DNA from 2 places in the Paenibacillus sp. FSL H7-0703 genome. Region 1 is predicted to be linked to the other one. Evidence: predicted binding sites of a transcription regulator. Region 1 holds the regulator's gene; the other holds the start of a gene.
The links. The regulator CtsR, encoded in region 1, represses protease genes until heat stress. The targets are predictions, from matches to a motif close to ATGGTCAATAAAGGTCAAACA.
Positions count from the first base shown of each region.

Region 2: a site for CtsR is predicted at 7,399-7,419, ahead of clpP (ATP-dependent Clp endopeptidase proteolytic subunit ClpP). Genes of this name have one in related genera too.

Region 1 covers NZ_JBBOPF010000001.1:3,948,274-3,958,384, forward strand. Annotated here, with positions in the region: rRNA gene MHB46_RS17360 (16S ribosomal RNA) at 1-1,501, shown strand, start outside; tRNA gene MHB46_RS17365 (tRNA-Ala) at 1,599-1,674, shown strand; rRNA gene MHB46_RS17370 (23S ribosomal RNA) at 1,908-4,836, shown strand; rRNA gene rrf (5S ribosomal RNA) at 4,915-5,031, shown strand; gene MHB46_RS17380 (GNAT family N-acetyltransferase) at 5,195-6,382, shown strand; gene MHB46_RS17385 (CtsR family transcriptional regulator) at 6,920-7,384, shown strand; gene MHB46_RS17390 (UvrB/UvrC motif-containing protein) at 7,454-7,978, shown strand; gene MHB46_RS17395 (protein arginine kinase) at 8,007-9,071, shown strand; gene clpC (ATP-dependent protease ATP-binding subunit ClpC) at 9,116-10,111, shown strand, end outside.
Region 2 covers NZ_JBBOPF010000001.1:3,026,586-3,036,696, forward strand. Annotated here, with positions in the region: gene eno (phosphopyruvate hydratase) at 1-1,111, opposite strand, end outside; gene gpmI (2,3-bisphosphoglycerate-independent phosphoglycerate mutase) at 1,175-2,719, opposite strand; gene tpiA (triose-phosphate isomerase) at 2,721-3,473, opposite strand; gene MHB46_RS13280 (phosphoglycerate kinase) at 3,533-4,714, opposite strand; gene gap (type I glyceraldehyde-3-phosphate dehydrogenase) at 4,835-5,845, opposite strand; gene MHB46_RS13290 (sugar-binding transcriptional regulator) at 5,940-6,977, opposite strand; tRNA gene MHB46_RS13295 (tRNA-Arg) at 7,247-7,321, shown strand; gene clpP (ATP-dependent Clp endopeptidase proteolytic subunit ClpP) at 7,532-8,128, shown strand; gene MHB46_RS13305 (PdaC/SigV domain-containing protein) at 8,255-9,364, opposite strand; gene MHB46_RS13310 (SIMPL domain-containing protein) at 9,605-10,111, opposite strand, start outside.

The sequences.
Region 1 (10,111 bases):
TGCAAGTCGAGCGGGGTTGTGTAGAAGCTTGCTTCTACACAACCTAGCGGCGGACGGGTGAGTAACACGTAGGCAACCTGCCCACAAGACAGGGATAACTACCGGAAACGGTAGCTAATACCCGATACATCCTTTTCCTGCATGGGAGAAGGAGGAAAGACGGAGCAATCTGTCACTTGTGGATGGGCCTGCGGCGCATTAGCTAGTTGGTGGGGTAAAGGCCTACCAAGGCGACGATGCGTAGCCGACCTGAGAGGGTGATCGGCCACACTGGGACTGAGACACGGCCCAGACTCCTACGGGAGGCAGCAGTAGGGAATCTTCCGCAATGGGCGAAAGCCTGACGGAGCAACGCCGCGTGAGTGATGAAGGTTTTCGGATCGTAAAGCTCTGTTGCCAGGGAAGAACGTCTTGTAGAGTAACTGCTACAAGAGTGACGGTACCTGAGAAGAAAGCCCCGGCTAACTACGTGCCAGCAGCCGCGGTAATACGTAGGGGGCAAGCGTTGTCCGGAATTATTGGGCGTAAAGCGCGCGCAGGCGGCTCTTTAAGTCTGGTGTTTAATCCCGAGGCTCAACTTCGGGTCGCACTGGAAACTGGGGAGCTTGAGTGCAGAAGAGGAGAGTGGAATTCCACGTGTAGCGGTGAAATGCGTAGAGATGTGGAGGAACACCAGTGGCGAAGGCGACTCTCTGGGCTGTAACTGACGCTGAGGCGCGAAAGCGTGGGGAGCAAACAGGATTAGATACCCTGGTAGTCCACGCCGTAAACGATGAATGCTAGGTGTTAGGGGTTTCGATACCCTTGGTGCCGAAGTTAACACATTAAGCATTCCGCCTGGGGAGTACGGTCGCAAGACTGAAACTCAAAGGAATTGACGGGGACCCGCACAAGCAGTGGAGTATGTGGTTTAATTCGAAGCAACGCGAAGAACCTTACCAGGTCTTGACATCCCTCTGACCGGTCTAGAGATAGACCTTTCCTTCGGGACAGAGGAGACAGGTGGTGCATGGTTGTCGTCAGCTCGTGTCGTGAGATGTTGGGTTAAGTCCCGCAACGAGCGCAACCCTTATGCTTAGTTGCCAGCAGGTCAAGCTGGGCACTCTAAGCAGACTGCCGGTGACAAACCGGAGGAAGGTGGGGATGACGTCAAATCATCATGCCCCTTATGACCTGGGCTACACACGTACTACAATGGCCGGTACAACGGGAAGCGAAATCGCGAGGTGGAGCCAATCCTAGAAAAGCCGGTCTCAGTTCGGATTGTAGGCTGCAACTCGCCTACATGAAGTCGGAATTGCTAGTAATCGCGGATCAGCATGCCGCGGTGAATACGTTCCCGGGTCTTGTACACACCGCCCGTCACACCACGAGAGTTTACAACACCCGAAGTCGGTGGGGTAACCCGCAAGGGAGCCAGCCGCCGAAGGTGGGGTAGATGATTGGGGTGAAGTCGTAACAAGGTAGCCGTATCGGAAGGTGCGGCTGGATCACCTCCTTTCTATGGAGAATCGTTTCCTGCAACGGAAACATTCAAATATGAAGCATTAGCTTCAATAATCATCATTCCATTTGTTCAGTTTTGATGGAACTTGTGAGGGGCCATAGCTCAGCTGGGAGAGCGCCTGCCTTGCACGCAGGAGGTCAGCGGTTCGATCCCGCTTGGCTCCACCAATTACAATTTCATCTAAAACTGTATGAGAATCGTTAACTCTTTGGAGATTGACTGATAATCAAACAGCTTTGCACCTTGAAAACTGGATACCGAAACGAAATTGCGTTTTAGAATATTCCTTTAAGCTGATCTTGTGTAAACAAGTGAAATAAAGGTAGCTGCCTTGAATTTCATTCACACATTCGTGTTGAACCAAAATTCAAAGCAAATCGTATTTACGATGTAAATACTAGGTTAAGCTACAAAGAGCACACGGAGGATGCCTAGGCGCCAGGAGCCGACGAAGGACGTGGCGAACAACGATAAAGCCTCGGGGAGCTGTAAGCAAGCTTTGATCCGGGGATGTCCGAATGGGGAAACCCGGCTGTCTTCATCGACAGTCACTTTCTGCTGAATACATAGGCAGAATAGAGGCAGACCAGGGGAACTGAAACATCTAAGTACCCTGAGGAAGAGAAAACAATAGTGATTCCGTCAGTAGCGGCGAGCGAACGCGGATTAGCCCAAACCAAGGAGCTTGCTCCTTGGGGTTGTGGGACGTCTCACATGGAGTTACAAAGGAACCGGTTAGATGAAGAGGTCTGGAAAGGCCCGCCAGAGAAGGTAAAAGCCCTGTAATTCAAAACTTGTTCTCTCCGAGACGGATCCCGAGTAGTGCGGGGCACGTGAAACCCCGTATGAATCCGGCAGGACCATCTGCCAAGGCTAAATACTCCCTGGCGACCGATAGTGAAGCAGTACCGTGAGGGAAAGGTGAAAAGCACCCCGGAAGGGGAGTGAAATAGATCCTGAAACCGTGTGCTTACAAGAAGTCAGAGCCCGATCTATGGGTGATGGCGTGCCTTTTGTAGAATGAACCGGCGAGTTACGTTCCCGTGCAAGGTTAAGGTGAAGAGCTGAAGCCGCAGCGAAAGCGAGTCTGAATAGGGCGACTTGAGTACGTGGACGTAGACCCGAAACCGGGTGATCTACCCCTGTCCAGGGTGAAGGTGCGGTAACACGCACTGGAGGCCCGAACCCACGCATGTTGAAAAATGCGGGGATGAGGTGGGGGTAGCGGAGAAATTCCAATCGAACCCGGAGATAGCTGGTTCTCCCCGAAATAGCTTTAGGGCTAGCCTCGGAAAAAAGAATCGTGGAGGTAGAGCACTGATTGGGTGCGGGGCCCGCAAGGGTTACCAAGCTCAGTCAAACTCCGAATGCCATAGATTTAGTTCCGGGAGTCAGACAGTGAGTGCTAAGATCCATTGTCGAAAGGGAAACAGCCCAGACCATCAGCTAAGGTCCCCAAGTGTGTGTTAAGTGGGAAAGGATGTGGAGTTGCACAGACAACCAGGATGTTGGCTTAGAAGCAGCCACCATTGAAAGAGTGCGTAATAGCTCACTGGTCGAGTGACTCTGCGCCGAAAATGTAACGGGGCTAAACACACCACCGAAGCTATGGCTTGATGCTTGCATCAGGGGTAGGGGAGCGTTGAATGCGGGTTGAAGGTGTACCGTAAGGAGCGCTGGACTGCATTCAAGTGAGAATGCCGGTATGAGTAACGAAAAGATCTGTGAGAATCAGATCCGCCGAAAGCCTAAGGGTTCCTGAGGAAGGTTCGTCCGCTCAGGGTAAGTCGGGACCTAAGGCGAGGCCGATAGGCGTAGTCGAAGGACAACAGGTCGAAATTCCTGTACCACCGTAATCCGTTATGAGCAATGGGGTGACGCAGTAGGGTAGTGACGCGGACTGATGGATGTCCGTCTAAGCAGTGAGGCTGATGTGTAGGCAAATCCGCACATCGTTAAGGCTGGGCTGTGATGGGGAGCGAAAATTGTAGTAGCGAAGGTCATGATCTCAGACTGCCAAGAAAAGCCTCTAGCCAGGAGAAGGTGCCCGTACCGCAAACCGACACAGGTAGGCGAGAAGAGAATTCTAAGGCGCGCGGAAGAACTCTCGTTAAGGAACTCGGCAAAATGACCCCGTAACTTCGGGAGAAGGGGTGCCTCGGTAGGGTGAATAGCCCGAGGGGGCCGCAGTGAAAAGGCCCAAGCGACTGTTTAGCAAAAACACAGGTCTGTGCGAAGCCGCAAGGCGAAGTATACGGGCTGACGCCTGCCCGGTGCTGGAAGGTTAAGGGGAGTGGTAAGCCCTTCGGGGCGAAGCTATGAACCGAAGCCCCAGTAAACGGCGGCCGTAACTATAACGGTCCTAAGGTAGCGAAATTCCTTGTCAGGTAAATTCTGACCCGCACGAATGGCGTAACGACTTGGGCGCTGTCTCAACGAGAGATCCGGTGAAATTTTAATACCTGTGAAGATGCAGGTTACCCGCGACAAGACGGAAAGACCCCATGGAGCTTTACTGCAGCTTGATATTGAATTTGGGTACGATCTGTACAGGATAGGTGGGAGCCGTAGAATCTTGAGCGCCAGCTTGAGAGGAGGCATCCTTGGGATACCACCCTGATCGTATCTAGATTCTAACTTGGTACCGTGACCCGGTGCGAGGACAGTGTCAGGTGGGCAGTTTGACTGGGGCGGTCGCCTCCTAAAGAGTAACGGAGGCGCCCCAAGGTTCCCTCAGAATGGTTGGAAATCATTCGAAGAGTGCAAAGGCAGAAGGGAGCTTGACTGCGAGACCTACAAGTCGAGCAGGGACGAAAGTCGGGCTTAGTGATCCGGTGGTACCGCATGGAAGGGCCATCGCTCAACGGATAAAAGCTACCCTGGGGATAACAGGCTTATCTCCCCCAAGAGTCCACATCGACGGGGAGGTTTGGCACCTCGATGTCGGCTCATCGCATCCTGGGGCTGAAGTAGGTCCCAAGGGTTGGGCTGTTCGCCCATTAAAGCGGTACGCGAGCTGGGTTCAGAACGTCGTGAGACAGTTCGGTCCCTATCTGTCGTGGGCGTAGGAAATTTGAGAGGAGCTGTCCTTAGTACGAGAGGACCGGGATGGACGTACCGCTGGTGTACCAGTTGTTCCGCCAGGAGCACCGCTGGGTAGCTATGTACGGAAGGGATAAGCGCTGAAAGCATCTAAGCGTGAAGCCCCCCTCAAGATGAGATTTCCCAATTAGTAAGACCCCTTGAAGACGACGAGGTAGATAGGTTGGGGGTGGAAGTGCAGTAATGCATGGAGCTGACCAATACTAATCGGTCGAGGGCTTATCCTAAAAATAAAACGCAAATGAGTTTCGGATCCAGTTTTCAGGGTGTAACCTTGAAGGTAGAATTTACGATGTAAATTCATGTTTGGTGGCGATAGCGGAGGGGTTCCACACGTACCCATCCCGAACACGACCGTTAAGCCCTCCAGCGCCGATGGTACTTGGACCGCAGGGTCCTGGGAGAGTAGGACGTCGCCAAGCAAAAGTGAAAAGGATGATAATCTCAATGAGATTATCATCCTTTTTTTATGCGTTTTTAGATGACCACCTGTTTCTAAGGTTGACAGAGAGAATGGGGTTTGCCACACTCTAAGTGTGTAATCTTTTTATGGATGCCCAAGTATACAAGCGAGGTGACGAAGTTATGGAGATCAGACAATTACAACGTAAGGAATTTGAAGCGGCTATTGAATTATCTCAATATGCTTTTCAGTTTACAATGTCCCTGGAGGATCTGGAGAAAGCTAGGAAGAAGTTCAAACCAGAGCAAACATGGGGAATATTCGACGGACATGAATTGAATGCTAAACTGACTTTGTTACCGCTACAGGTATACATAAACGGTCAGGTTTTTGATATGGGAGGCATTGCTGGTGTGGCAACATGGCCAGAAAGGCGTCGCGGAGGCATGGTTTCACGTTTGTTGACGCATGCGCTTGAAGAGATGAAGTCTGCGGGACAAAGCCTTTCTTTTCTGCATCCCTTCTCCTTTGCCTTCTATCGTAAATTTGGATGGGAAACGTATATTGAATACAAGAAGTATGTCATTCCCATTGAAAAATTCCCTGCAAAACTTAAAACAGAAGGTACAGTCAAACGCGATGTCAAAGATATTTTAGAAATGGACCAAGTGTATCAAGCGTATGCATCTCGTTATAATGGCACGCTGGTACGAGATAAGGAATGGTGGCAAGAGCGGATTTTAAAGGAGAACTATCGAACTGCGGTATATTACTCAGAAACAGGCGAACCTCAGGGATATGCACTATACAAAATTGAAGATAAACAGTTGAATTGTGATGAGTTGGTTTATGAAAATGAGGCGGCCCGTCAGGCTTTATGGACTTATTTTGCAAATCATGACTCCATGATAACCCATGGTAAATTTATTTACGTTCCAGCAGATGACAATCTGCCATTTTTACTTGATGATCCGCGAATTCAACAGGAGACCGTGCCTTATTTTATGGGCCGTATTGTGGATGCAGCTGCTTTTGTAGAAAGATACCCTTTTGAGCAGGTTGGAGAGGAAACACGTTTAACCTTAAATCTGACAGATCGATATGCACCATGGAATGAAGGAGTATGGAGATTAACAATTACTACGGAAGGGCAAGGACATCTGGAGAGAGTGGATACAAGCAATTCATCTGAAAACGCTATGGTAGCTGACTTGAAACTTGGGATTCAGTCATTGACGACTCTGATGCTTGGCTACCAGCAGGCTGATGATCTGTATAAGTGGGGGCGTATTGAAGGGGACAGTGAATCTGTGTCTGCACTTAAACGTGTAATACCAGTAAAACAAACGTTCTTATTGGATTTTTTCTGATAAAGGCCCATTTAGGTCTTCTTATGCTTCGTTTTTCAGGAATATAACTTGTGTGATTATTATAATTTTCAAAACTCTTTCTGTAATTGGGAAGAGTTTTTTTATGGTATTGTATAAAACATAATTAGATTGCGAAAAATGGTATTGACCCCTTGGCAAAAATGAATAATGTGCTATAATATGAATATAGTCAAAGAAAGTCAAAGTCAATCAAACCTCGTGAGGTTCTGTAGAAGTATTTTGGTGGATTGGCCGTATAAAGTAATTTTAATAGCAAAGAAGCAAACGAGGATCGAAATGATTTGCGTATAGTTAGGAACTGCCTTTTATGAAAATAAGAGAAGTGTATGACTAATCGCAAATAAAGGCCACACTAGAGACAAAACGGTACAATTCCAATGAGTGTAGAATAGGCAACAGCCTGAATACAGCTTAGATTCGTGACTTTACCGTTTGGTTAAGTTCAATATACGGCGGACTCTGTGGAGCGTGAAATGTACTTGAATACTTGCGTTTCCGTTAGTGGAGGATGATGAAATGCGCAATGTTTCCGATATTATTGAACAATATTTAAAGAGTATATTGCTGGAAAGTCCCCAAGGTTTAGTGGAGATTCAGCGCAATGATCTGGCTGACCGCTTTTCCTGCGTGCCGTCGCAAATTAATTATGTAATTAGCACCCGGTTTACGCTGGAAAAAGGCTATGTGGTGGAAAGTAAACGCGGTGGCGGGGGCTACATTCGTATTCAGCGAATTCAGCTGCCTGCACAGCATGCCATCCATACACATCTTCATCAGAGCATCGGGGAGGAAATAAGCCAATCGGCAGCAGAAGGACTGATTTATCAGTTAGAGGAGGCCCATTTTTTAAGCAAAAGGGAAGCTAATCTAATGAAGGCTGCTTTATCTAGGGATACATTATTACTGAAGCTTCCCTATCGTGATCAACTGCGAGCAAGATTGCTTAAGGCTATGCTGATCTCGTTGCTGGCGACCAAATAGTGTGTGAATAGAGACTAACGTTTGGATGTAGGGATTGGTATAAATCCTGACATTAAAGGAGGTGCTTTTATGCTGTGCCAAGAATGTAATATGCGGCCGGCAACTTTGCATTTCACCAAAATTGTGAATGGCGAAAAGACAGAGTTTCATATTTGTGAGACGTGTGCCAAGGAAAAAGGGGAGATGATCCCTGGAACACCTAACGGCTTTTCGATTCATAGCTTGTTGTCGGGGATGCTGGATTTTGACTCCAGTACAAAGAGCCAGTCTCCAGGCCACAGTGGTCCGCAAAACCTGCAATGCAAGGATTGTGGCATGACCTATGCACAGTTTAGTAAGCTGGGACGTTTCGGATGCCCGTCGTGCTATCAATACTTTGATAGTCGTCTGGACCCTCTGTTCAAGCGTGTGCATGGCAGTACGAATCATGTTGGTAAAGTTCCGGTTCGCACTGGAGGTCGCCTGAAGGTTAGACGGCAAATTGACGATTTGAAAAAAGAGATGCAACAGCATATTGTACAGGAAGAATTTGAATCAGCTGCTGAGCTTAGGGATCAAATCAGAGAGCTTGAAAAAGAAATGACTGAAGAGTAAAGTTTGTGAAGAGTAGGAGGGATGCGTAATGCCCAATATTCGGTTTACGGAGAAGCCGCTAAGTGACTGGATGCGTGGTGATGCTGCGGATTCGGAGATTGTCATTAGCAGCCGGGTGAGAATTGCGCGTAACTTGCAGCATCTGCCTTTTCCCATGCTTGCTACCAATCAGCAGTCGGAAGAAGCACTTCAACGCTTAACGGATATCCTTCAGTATGATGATTTAGGTGGTTTTGGTACTTTTCATACGTTGAAAATATCCGAGTTGGATGAGATCGACAAGCGGGTGCTGGTTGAGAAGCATTTGATTAGTCCTAATTTGGCGAACGAATCTCGTAACGGTGCTGTTTTAATTAGCGATGATGAATCGGTTAGTGTTATGATAAACGAAGAGGATCATCTGCGAATCCAGTGCTTATATCCGGGATGTCAGGTTAGGGAAGCTTGGGAACGCGCTATGATTATTGATGATGCATTTGAAGCGCATGTTGATTATGCATTTGATGATCGGAGAGGTTTTCTGACCAGTTGTCCGACAAATGTCGGCACAGGTATGAGAGCTTCGGTGATGTTGCATTTGCCTGCATTAGTCATGACTCATCAAATCAATCGTATATTGTCTGCTGTTTCACAGGTAGGTCTTACGGTTCGCGGCATTTACGGTGAAGGTAGCGAAGCTGTCGGAAATTTGTTTCAGGTATCTAATCAGATTACACTAGGACAAACCGAAGCGGAAATTATAGAGAATCTACATGGCGTGGTGCTACAAATTATTGAGCACGAGCGTTCTGCCAGAGAACGGCTAATGAATGAATCCATGCTGCGAATTACAGATCGGGTGATGCGTTCGTTCGGTATTTTGTCATATGCAGCAGTATTGGATTCCAAGGAGGCTGCACAGCGGCTGTCCGATGTGCGTCTTGGCGTAGATTTAGGAATTTTGGAGCGTCCTTCCACCGCAGCGATGAATGAGCTGAATGTGATGACACAACCCGGGTTCCTGCAAAAAAGCTTTGGGGATAAAATGAATACCGAAGAGCGCGATATGTACCGGGCGAAGCTGATCCGGCAAAAATTAGGCACAACCCTTTAAGATATAGAATGATCTGAAATACACACTGTGGAGGTGCAGGATATATGATGTTTGGAAGATTTACGGAACGTGCACAGAAAGTGCTTGCTTTGGCTCAGGAAGAAGCTGTTCGATTGGGACACAACAACATTGGCACAGAGCACATATTGCTAGGCCTCATTCGTGAAGGTGAAGGAATAGCAGCGAAAGCCTTAATCGGTTTAGGACTGGGACTGGAAAAAATCCAGGATGAAGTGGAAACGCTGATTGGACGCGGTCAAGAGCAACCGACGAACATTGCCTATACTCCACGCGCCAAAAAAGTCATCGAACTGTCTATGGATGAAGCCCGCAAACTGGGCCATACCTACGTAGGTACAGAACATATTTTGCTTGGTCTTATTCGTGAAGGCGAAGGCGTAGCAGCACGTGTACTGAATAACCTGGGCATTAGTCTGAACAAAGCGCGTCAGCAAGTGCTTCAATTACTCGGTAGCAGCGAGGCTGTTTCCAGCCATCACGGTGCTCCAGCTAATGTCAGCACGCCAACTCTGGACAGTCTGGCACGCGATCTGACGGCATCTGCGAAGGAAAACAACCTGGACCCTGTTATTGGGCGTAGCAAGGAAATTGAACGCGTAATTCAGGTACTCAGCCGCCGTACAAAGAACAATCCGGTTCTGATTGGTGAGCCTGGGGTAGGTAAAACGGCGATTGCCGAAGGATTGGCCCAAAAAATCATAGCGAATGAGATTCCCGAAACGTTGCGTGACAAGCGCGTAATGACACTGGATATGGGTTCTGTGGTAGCAGGCACCAAGTATCGTGGTGAATTCGAGGATCGTTTGAAAAAAATTATGGACGAGATTCGTCAAGCGGGTAATATCGTGTTGTTCATTGATGAGCTGCATACGCTGATTGGTGCTGGTGGAGCGGAAGGCGCAATTGATGCGTCCAACATCCTGAAACCTGCTCTGGCACGTGGCGAGCTGCAATGCATCGGTGCGACCACGCTGGATGAATACCGCAAATATATTGAGAAAGATGCTGCTTTGGAGCGT
Region 2 (10,111 bases), 920 kb from region 1:
CGGATTCACCGGAACGGTGAGAGATAACAGCTGTGTATCCTGCACGTTTAGCCAATTCGATAGCATCGAATGTTTCAGTCAGCGTACCGATTTGGTTTACTTTGATCAGGATGGAGTTACCGATGTTTTCATCGATACCTTTAGCCAGACGCTCTGTGTTTGTTACGAACAGGTCGTCACCAACCAATTGGATTTTGTTGCCCAATTTTTCAGTGAGCAATTTCCAACCTTCCCAGTCATCTTCGGAGCAACCATCTTCAATAGTGATGATTGGGTATTTATCAACCCAAGAAGCAAGCAGGTCAACGAACTCAGCAGAAGTGAAGGATTTTCCTTCGCCTTCCAAAGTGTATTTTCCATCTTTGAAGAACTCAGTGGAAGCAACGTCCATACCGAGGAATACGTCAACACCTGGTTTGTAACCAGCTTTTTCGATCGCTTCGATAATAGTGGACAGAGCTTCTTCGTTAGATTTGAAGTTAGGAGCAAAACCACCTTCATCACCAACAGCTGTGTTCAAACCTTTGGAGTTCAGTACGGATTTCAGGTTGTGGAAGATTTCTGCGCCTACACGCAGAGCTTCTTTAAATGTAGGAGCGCCTACAGGCAGAACCATGAACTCTTGTACGTCAACGTTATTGTCGGCATGAGCGCCACCGTTAACGATGTTCATCATTGGTACTGGCAATTGTTTAGCATTGAATCCGCCCAGGTAAGTGTACAGTGGCAAGCCCAGAGCTTCAGCAGCAGCGCGAGCTACAGCCATGGATACAGCCAGAATTGCGTTTGCACCCAATTTACCTTTGTTATGTGTACCATCCAATTTGATCATCAACGTGTCGATTTCTACTTGGTTCACAGCATCCAAGCCGATTACTTCAGGAGCAATAATTTCGTTCACGTTTTTAACAGCTTGCAGAACGCCTTTACCCAGGTAACGGGATTTGTCGTTATCACGAAGCTCTACAGCTTCGTGAGCGCCTGTGGAGGCACCGGAAGGAACGATAGCACTACCGATAGCACCGGATTCCAGATATACTTCAACTTCAACCGTAGGGTTACCACGGGAGTCGAGGACTTCGCGAGCGTACACGTCAGAAATAATAGTCATTTGTACTTAATCTCCTTTGTGAATCATGATTTATTGGTCAAGCCTATACTTATTAAATCAAGCTTACTTGCGGGATGCAATCATAGATTTTCCTGTCATTTCCGCAGGTTGCGGAAGTTGCATCAAATCGAGAAGCGTTGGAGCTACGTCAGCCAGTATTCCATGCTCACGCAAAACGATATTTTCGTCAGTCAAAATGAACGGAACCGGATTAGTTGTGTGAGCTGTGAACGGACGTCCCTGCTCATCAATTTCCATATCCGCGTTACCATGGTCAGCAATGATAATAACCACGCCGCCTTTGGCTTTAACCGCATCTACAACACGTCCAACACATTCATCCGTCGTCTCTACCGCCTTAATCGTTGGCTCCAGCATACCGGAGTGTCCAACCATATCCGGATTGGCAAAGTTCAGGATAATCGCATCATGCTTGTCGGCTTCGATTTCCTTAACAGCAGCATCCGCTACTTCATACGCACTCATTTCCGGCTGCAAGTCATATGTAGCCACTTTAGGCGAGTTGATCAAAATACGAGTTTCGCCAGGAAGCTCCACATCGCGTCCGCCACTGAAAAAGAAAGTAACGTGCGGATATTTTTCAGTCTCAGCAATACGCAATTGCTTTTTGTTGTTTTGAACCAACACTTCACCAAACGTGTTATCCAGGTTTTTCGGTTCGTAAGCTACAAAGCCTTCAACCGTTTCGCTGAACAACGTCAGGCAAACAAAGTGCAGATCTTTAGGCCATTTCGGACCACGGTCAAAACCACGGAAGTCCGCGTTTGTAAATACCTGAGACAGTTGAATCGCACGGTCAGGACGGAAATTGAGGAAGATAACAGAGTCATTGCTTTCGACCAGCCCTACAGGACTGCCGTCAGCCTTCACAATAACCGTTGGCTCCACAAATTCGTCGAACACTGATTTTTCATACGATTCTTTTAATGCTTCCATTGGGTCTGTGTATTGAGGGCCTTCTCCGTACACGATTGCACGGTAGGATTTCTCTACACGTTCCCAACGTTTGTCGCGGTCCATAGCATAATAGCGTCCTTGTACAGTCGCAATTTTGCCTACGCCCACTTCTTGAATTTTAGCGATCAGCTCCTGCATGAAGCCTACGCCGCTGTCAGGCATAACGTCGCGTCCATCCATGAAAGCATGAATGTACACTTCTGTTAAGCCTTCTTTTTTCGCCAAATCCAGCATAGCGAACAGATGGCTGATATGGCTATGCACGCCGCCGTCGGACAGAAGTCCGTACAGGTGAAGTTTCGTGTTGTTCTTCTTGGCATGTTGCACTGCTTTAACCAGTGTTTCATTGTCGTAGAATTCACCTTCACGGATGGACTTCGAAATACGAGTCAAGTCTTGATATACAATTCGGCCTGCGCCGATGTTCAAGTGACCTACTTCGGAGTTACCCATTTGTCCTTCAGGCAGACCCACTGCTTCGCCAGAAGCCGTCAGCGTTGTATGAGGATACTGTTGTAAATACCGGTCGTAATTCGGTTTGTTGGCCTGCGCAACCGCATTACCTTCTACGGTGTCACGCAATCCGAACCCGTCCATAATAATTAAAGCTACCGGTTTTGGTGCTGTCATCTTACTTCGCCCCCTCAACAAGCGCGATGTACGACGCCGGTTGAAGACTGGCACCGCCCACGAGCGCGCCGTCGATATCGCTTTGACCCAGGTACTCAGTAACATTTTCAGGTTTTACACTGCCACCATACTGAATACGTACAGCATTTGCTGTATTTTCATCATACAGCTCTTTAATCAGACTACGGATATAGGAAATCACTTCATTCGCATCCTGCGAAGTGGAAGATTTGCCTGTTCCGATGGCCCAGATTGGCTCATAAGCAACAACTACTTGTGCTGCCTGATCCTTAGCCAAACCAGCAAAAGCTGCTACAGTTTGCACTTTTACAACCTCTTTGGTTTGTCCAGCTTCACGATCTTCCAGCTTTTCGCCTACACATACGATTGGAGTCAGGTCATGACGGAATGCTGCATGAACCTTTTTGTTCACCGTTTCGTCTGTTTCATTAAAATATTCACGACGTTCGGAGTGTCCGATCACAACGTAGTCTACGCCCAGATCTTTCAGCATTCCACCGCTAATTTCACCTGTAAATGCGCCATCTTCTGCAAAGTGCAGGTTTTGTGCGCCAATTTTAATAGACGTGCCTTTTACTGCTTCAACCAGAGCAGGAAGATTCGTAAATGGTGCGCAAATCACGCTTTCCACTCCTGCAACCTCTGCTTTGCCTTTGATCTCTTCGATGAAAGTTTTAGCTTCTGGTACGGTTTTAAACATCTTCCAGTTACCCGCGATAATCGGTGTTCTCAATGGTTTCAACTCCTAACTATTAGGTGCCCTAAAGCTTTATTCACGCATAGTGCGTTTGATTATTTATCGTTCAGTGCAACAACACCCGGAAGTGCTTTGCCTTCCATAAATTCCAGAGATGCGCCGCCGCCAGTGGAGATATGATCCATTTTGTCAGCCAAGTGGAATTTTTCAGCCGCAGCCGCTGAATCACCGCCACCAATGATGGTGTATGCTTCAGTTGTTGCGCAAGCTTCCGCTACTTCACGAGTACCACCAGCGAAAGGTTCGATTTCAAATACACCCATTGGTCCATTCCAAACAACCAATTTGGAGTTTTTGATAACATCTGCATAGATTTTACGTGTTTTCGGTCCGATATCCACGCCTTCCCAATCTGCAGGAATACCATCGATGTCCACAATGTTAGTATTCGCCGTAGCGCTGAAATCGTCAGAAATGACAATATCCACCGGAAGGTAGAATTTTTTGCCGAGCTTCTTCGCTTTTTCAATAAATCCAAGAGCTACGTCCAGTTTGGATTCATCCAGTAGGGATTGACCCACTTCATGACCTTGAGCTTTAAAAAATGTATAAGCCAAACCGCCGCCAATGATTACGTTATCTGCAATGTTCAGCAGGTTGTCAATCACGTCGATTTTGTCTTTTACTTTGGAACCGCCGATAATGGCTGTAAAAGGACGATCTGGGTTTGATAGAGCTTTACCGATTACAGACAATTCTTTCTCCATCAGCAGGCCGGAAACAGCCGGAAGAAGATGCGCGATACCTTCTGTGGAAGCATGAGCACGGTGTGCTGCACCAAATGCGTCATTCACGAAAACGTCGGCCAATTCAGCAAATTGCTTCGCCAATTCAGGATCATTCTTTTCTTCTCCTGCATAAAAACGTACATTTTCAAGCAACAGCACGTCGCCGTTTTGCAGTTCAGCCACTTTCGCTTTAACAGCTTCGCCTACCGATTCGTCCACTTTAACTACTGGCTTTTTCAGCAGCTCAGACAAACGTACGCCAACAGGAGTCAGACGCATGGATTCAACAACCTGACCTTTTGGACGTCCAAAGTGACTCGCCAAAATAACTTTTGCACCTTTTTCAATCAAGTAGTTAATGGTTGGCAAGGTTTCACGAATACGCTTGTCATCCGTAATTTTACCGTCCTCAACCGGAACGTTAAAATCTACACGAACAAACACCCGTTTTCCATTCAGTTCTATATCACGTACGCTCTTTTTGTTCATCTCCATATTCCTCCGCACCCTTATAATTTTACGAATCAGGAATTCAAGGCACATTTGATATATAAAGAGCGGAAACAATAACCTGTTTCCGCTCTATGTTGTTGCTCAATAAGACTGTTCTTATTTAGCCAGTTTTGCGAAGTATTCCAACGTGCGGATCAATTGTGCAGTGTAAGACATTTCATTGTCATACCAAGCTACAGTTTTCACCAGTTGTTTGTCGCCAACAGTCAGAACTTTAGTTTGAGTTGCATCAAACAAAGAACCGAAAGTAAGACCTTTGATGTCGGAAGAAACGATTTGATCTTCAGTGTATCCATAAGTTTCAGGATCGGAAGCTTCTTTCATCGCAGCGTTGATTTCTTCAGCAGTTACGTTTTTCTCCAGAACTGTTACCAGCTCAGTCAGGGAACCTGTAGGTACTGGAACACGTTGAGCCGCGCCATCCAATTTACCTTTCAACTCAGGGATAACCAAACCGATTGCTTTAGCAGCACCAGTTGTGTTAGGGATGATGTTTTCAGCTGCTGCACGAGCACGACGGAAGTCACCTTTAGCATGTGGAGCATCCAAAGTGTTTTGGTCGCCAGTGTAAGCATGAATTGTAGTCATCAAGCCTTCAACGATACCAAATTTATCTTGCAGTGTTTTAGCCATAGGAGCCAGGCAGTTCGTTGTGCAAGAAGCACCAGAGATTACAGTTTCAGTTCCATCCAGAATTTCATGGTTTACGTTGTAAACGACAGTTTTCATGTCACCAGTAGCTGGAGCGGAGATAACAACTTTTTTAGCGCCGCCTTTCAAATGTTTCTCAGCAGCTTCTTTAGTTGTGAAGAAACCTGTACATTCCAGAACGATGTCTACACCCAGGTCTCCCCAAGGCAGTTCTTCAGGGTTGCGGTTAGCCAAAACTTTAACTTCTTTACCGTTTACTTTGAAGAAGCCATCATGTACTTCTACTTGTCCTTGGAAATTACCTTGTGTTGTATCATATTTCAACAAATGTGCCAACATTTTGGAATCTGTCAAGTCATTGATTGCTACTACTTCAATACCTTCCACATTTTGAATCCGGCGGAAAGCAAGGCGTCCAATACGTCCGAAACCGTTAATACCAACTTTAACTGTCATGAGTGAGTTCCTCCCAAAGTTCGTTTAGTTTAGTTTTATATATTCAAGACAGACCCGAAAGCCCGTCAAGACAACACTATTCATAAATCCAATATTAATCATTTAAATAACGACTTACAATCTCAACAGCAGCGCCTTCGTCGGTGACTAGAATGTCCTCTTGCCCGAAACGCAGTACCGCATGAATAGCGGCCGCCTTGCTCTTGCCTCCAGCTACACCTAGAACGGTATCGGTTCGCCTGATGTCCTCCAATCGGAGTCCAAGCGTCAGCATTCTGTGAACAACGACGCCATCTTCGTTAAAGTAATAACCAAACGATTCGGCAACGGCCCCCTCACTGCTGATCTGGGCAAAGGTTTCGGGATCAAGTTTACGTCTATGTGCCATCGCTATGGCGTTGCCTATCCCGTGAATGATGATACGACTCTCGCGAATCAGGTTCAATATATCCTGAATGTTCGTATCTTCAAGCAAGGAGTTGTAAGCATGATTGCTGAGCAAATCCGGTACATGGAGCAGACGGTATTGAGCGCCTACCTTGCGAGCCATTGTGGAAGCAATTGTGTTGGCCTGCATTTCCATGCTTTCTCCCAAACCCCCGCGTGCCGGTACAAACCACCCACCCTTAAGTGGGCCATTAGAAGGTAGTGCCAGTTGTTCCGCCACGTCGGCAATCGTCGTGCCACCTGTTACAGCGACCACATCCTCGTCGTCCATAACACTCAGCAACGCTTTTGCTCCAGCGCGCCCCAGCTCCTGCTTTGTTAACGGAGAAGCATCCGAATCCCCTGGAACGACAACCACCTTCCTCAAACCATAGGCTTGACGAATCTGGTCCTCCAATTGGGACAGGCCGAACAAGTTGTTCGCAATCGGCTCCAGCTGTTCCAGCAGATCCAGTCCTGCTTTGCTCACCTTCATGCCTACACTCTCAATCTCAATTAGCCCTTGAGCTTTAAGAAGATCGGTTTCGGCGCGCAACACGCGCTCAGTCATGTTCAGTGAAGCTGCCAGTGTTCTGCGTCCAACAACATCGGACAGCATAATCTGATGCAGGATCGTGTACCTTTTTTTCAAAACATCCATGAGGTCGGGCAGAAGCTGCTTCTGTATTTCTAATATCTTTCGCATGCTTTCCACTCCCGCACACTTCTAAGTTCTGTCTCTAATGCTCTATCTCTAACTGGTCTTAAAACGTCCCGGGATAACTTTTTAAGTCCCACGTATATCTTAACCAATATTTGCTCCACATGCAAGTCTATCTGAACCTATATTTCTCAACCATTTGCCTGAATATGCGCATTTAATAAAAGCTTGCAATTCACTGCTGTATATCATATAATCATCTTTGTTTCCAATTAGCTGTTTAATTAGTTAGTTGTTTGCATTGATTGAACTATGCGCCCGTGGTCCAACGGATATGACGTAGGCCTCCGGAGCCTGAGATCGAGGTTCGATTCCTCGCGGGCGCGCCATTTTAAATGAACGCATAAATGCTTCTACATAATGTTTTAACCCATAAGAGCGCTGAGGGCTCTTTTTTTTAATCATTAGTTTGACTTTCTTTGACTTTTTGTTTGAAATTGTTTATCATGTGGTTAATACGGTAACAGTTTATAAATAAGGGACGTGTAATCGGCATGTCCACCAAATCCACTAACGATATTTAAGGGAGGTTTTTTGACGTGAGCTATGTTCCTATGGTAGTAGAACAAAGTAACCGCGGCGAACGCGCCTATGACATTTATTCCAGACTGTTGAAGGATCGCATTATTTTGTTAGGCTCGGACGTCAATGACGTTGTAGCCAACTCTATTATTGCGCAAATGCTGTTTTTGGCTGCCGAAGATCCTGAAAAAGATATTCACTTGTATATTAACAGTCCTGGCGGTTCCATTACAGCTGGTATGGCCATTTTCGATACGATGCAATACATTAAACCTGACGTATCTACGATTTGCGTAGGTATGGCGGCTTCCATGGGCGCGTTCTTGCTGAATGCAGGCGCCAAAGGTAAACGTTTCGCTTTGCCAAACAGTGAAATTATGATTCACCAACCACTGGGCGGTGCACAAGGCCAGGCAACGGATATTGAAATCCGCGCACGCCGCATTCTGAAAATGCGTGATAAACTGAACCGCATTCTCGCAGATCGCACAGGCCAACCACTGGAGCGCATTGAAAAAGACACAGACCGTGACTACTTCATGTCCGCTGATGATGCCAAGGAATACGGTATTATTGATAAAGTGCTAACTAGCTCCTCTCCAGAAGGTGTATAAGAGAAGAAATTCACCTCTCGATAGCTGGTAAATGAAAAAAGCTGCTCCGGATGTTCTTATCCGGTAGGCAGCTTTTTTGCTTTGTTGTTTTTTTAGGTTATAGACAATTGAACTTGTTTATTTCTACTATTCATTCTGTCCCGCAAAAGGCTTTCCGCCTTGAGGCAGCACTTTACCGAACGAGTAGGTAAACTCCGGAATTCCATACGCGTATGGCGCATAATCATACAAATCAAACACAATTGTTACTCCACTGCTCGTCACATAAAAATTCTGATCTGCCGCCAGCTCTTTAAATTTGCCGAATCCTTCGCCAGCCTGAATCGCATCGACTTTTTTCTTCAAATCAGCATTGAGGAACTTTTTGTAGTTCGGATTTGCCTTCAAAACGTCAGACAATTGCAGCAGTTTACCATCAGCGAGCGAGAACGTATATCCTTTACGTGCCGTCATGCCATGTGCGCCACCCGTATACGAGTAATCCTGCATAATCACACTCAGAATACCATTTTTGTTATAGGCAATCGCAAAATCATTTCCGAACTCATACGGTCTTTCTGTTGTAGCCTCTCCCTCAGCCATCATCTTTTTACCTGCTGCCAATATACCCTCTGCATGCTTTTTAAGCACATTGTTAATGGCCTGTTGAGCCTCAGGATTCAGTTGGCTGCCGCTGATTTGCGGATACTTAATCTTGTAGGACACCTTCGCATTACTCGATGCTGGAAGTGTTTGAGACGCAATTGTGATCGGATTTAGCTGGCTTTTACTAAGCGTTACTGTTTTCTGAGCTGCGTTCCATTGAGCATCTATGCCTAGATAGTCTTTCAGCAGACTCATAGGAATGTATAGCTTCCCAGCGATCTGTTTGGCATCCATGCTACGTGTATTGATTCCATTGACGTTGACGTAGGCATCCGAGGAAGAAGCCATAATGTAAAGTTTATTGTAACCACTACCTACGGTATATGTCGTTGTTTTCGCATCATAGCTTACTGGAATCCCCAAGCTGTCACGCAGTGCGGCCACCGGAACCATTGTACTCCCGTTCACTTGAACACCTTTAGCGGGTAACGTTTTACCATTCCATTGGATGGCGATTCCTGGTTGCTGTGTTGCCGCTTGCTGCTGTTTGGTCGATGCTGCCTGGATATAGGAAACGGGAACAGCTGCGACTCCTGCTAAAATCCCTGCTGCCAGCAGTGCTGAACCCCATTTTTTCGTACGCTTACTCATATTAAGTATTCCTCCTGTTATATGATCTGTATTGTCTATGTGTGATAACCACTTTTCTTATTATATCTATACCCTATTGTATGTAGTTTACAATCTGTACACTCTCCGATTTCAATATGTACACCTAATAACCCTTAGCTATGACAGACTCATTACAAAAAGGTTTCGGTATACAAAAAGAGCCAGCAAGCCAACCTGCACATGATGCAGGCCGCTTGTGGCTTCGTTTGATGATCTGTATTAGTTCATTTCGTATTGAGCCGATACCTGAACTTTCACTGTTACTTGCCCCGATTGTATCTCTGTCCCGCCACCTGCTACATCCAAGAGCGATTTTGACATGGCATTTTCACGTTGTGTAAAGACTTGTGCTTCTCCGCCATCTACCGTCACATTCACAAGAGCACCTAACCCGCGTTTGGCTGCTTTAGCTACAGCACTGGCTTTAGATTGTGCGCTTCCCAATGCCTTAGTAATGGCTTCTTCTTCATAAGTCGAAGGATCTTCCACGGAAAAACGTATATTATCTACGTTATTGGCTCCGGACTTGGTCGCCTCATCCAACAACTGACCGATTTTATCCAAATCGCGGTATTTGACGGAAAGTGTATGGTTGGCAGTGTAGCCTTTGAGCTTCTGCCCTTCTTTTTCGTTATAGGTATAGTTAGGCTGTACATAAAATTGGCTGGTCTGAATGTCACCTGCCTTGATGCTCCACTTTTCTTTCAGCAGTTGTGTAACCTTGTT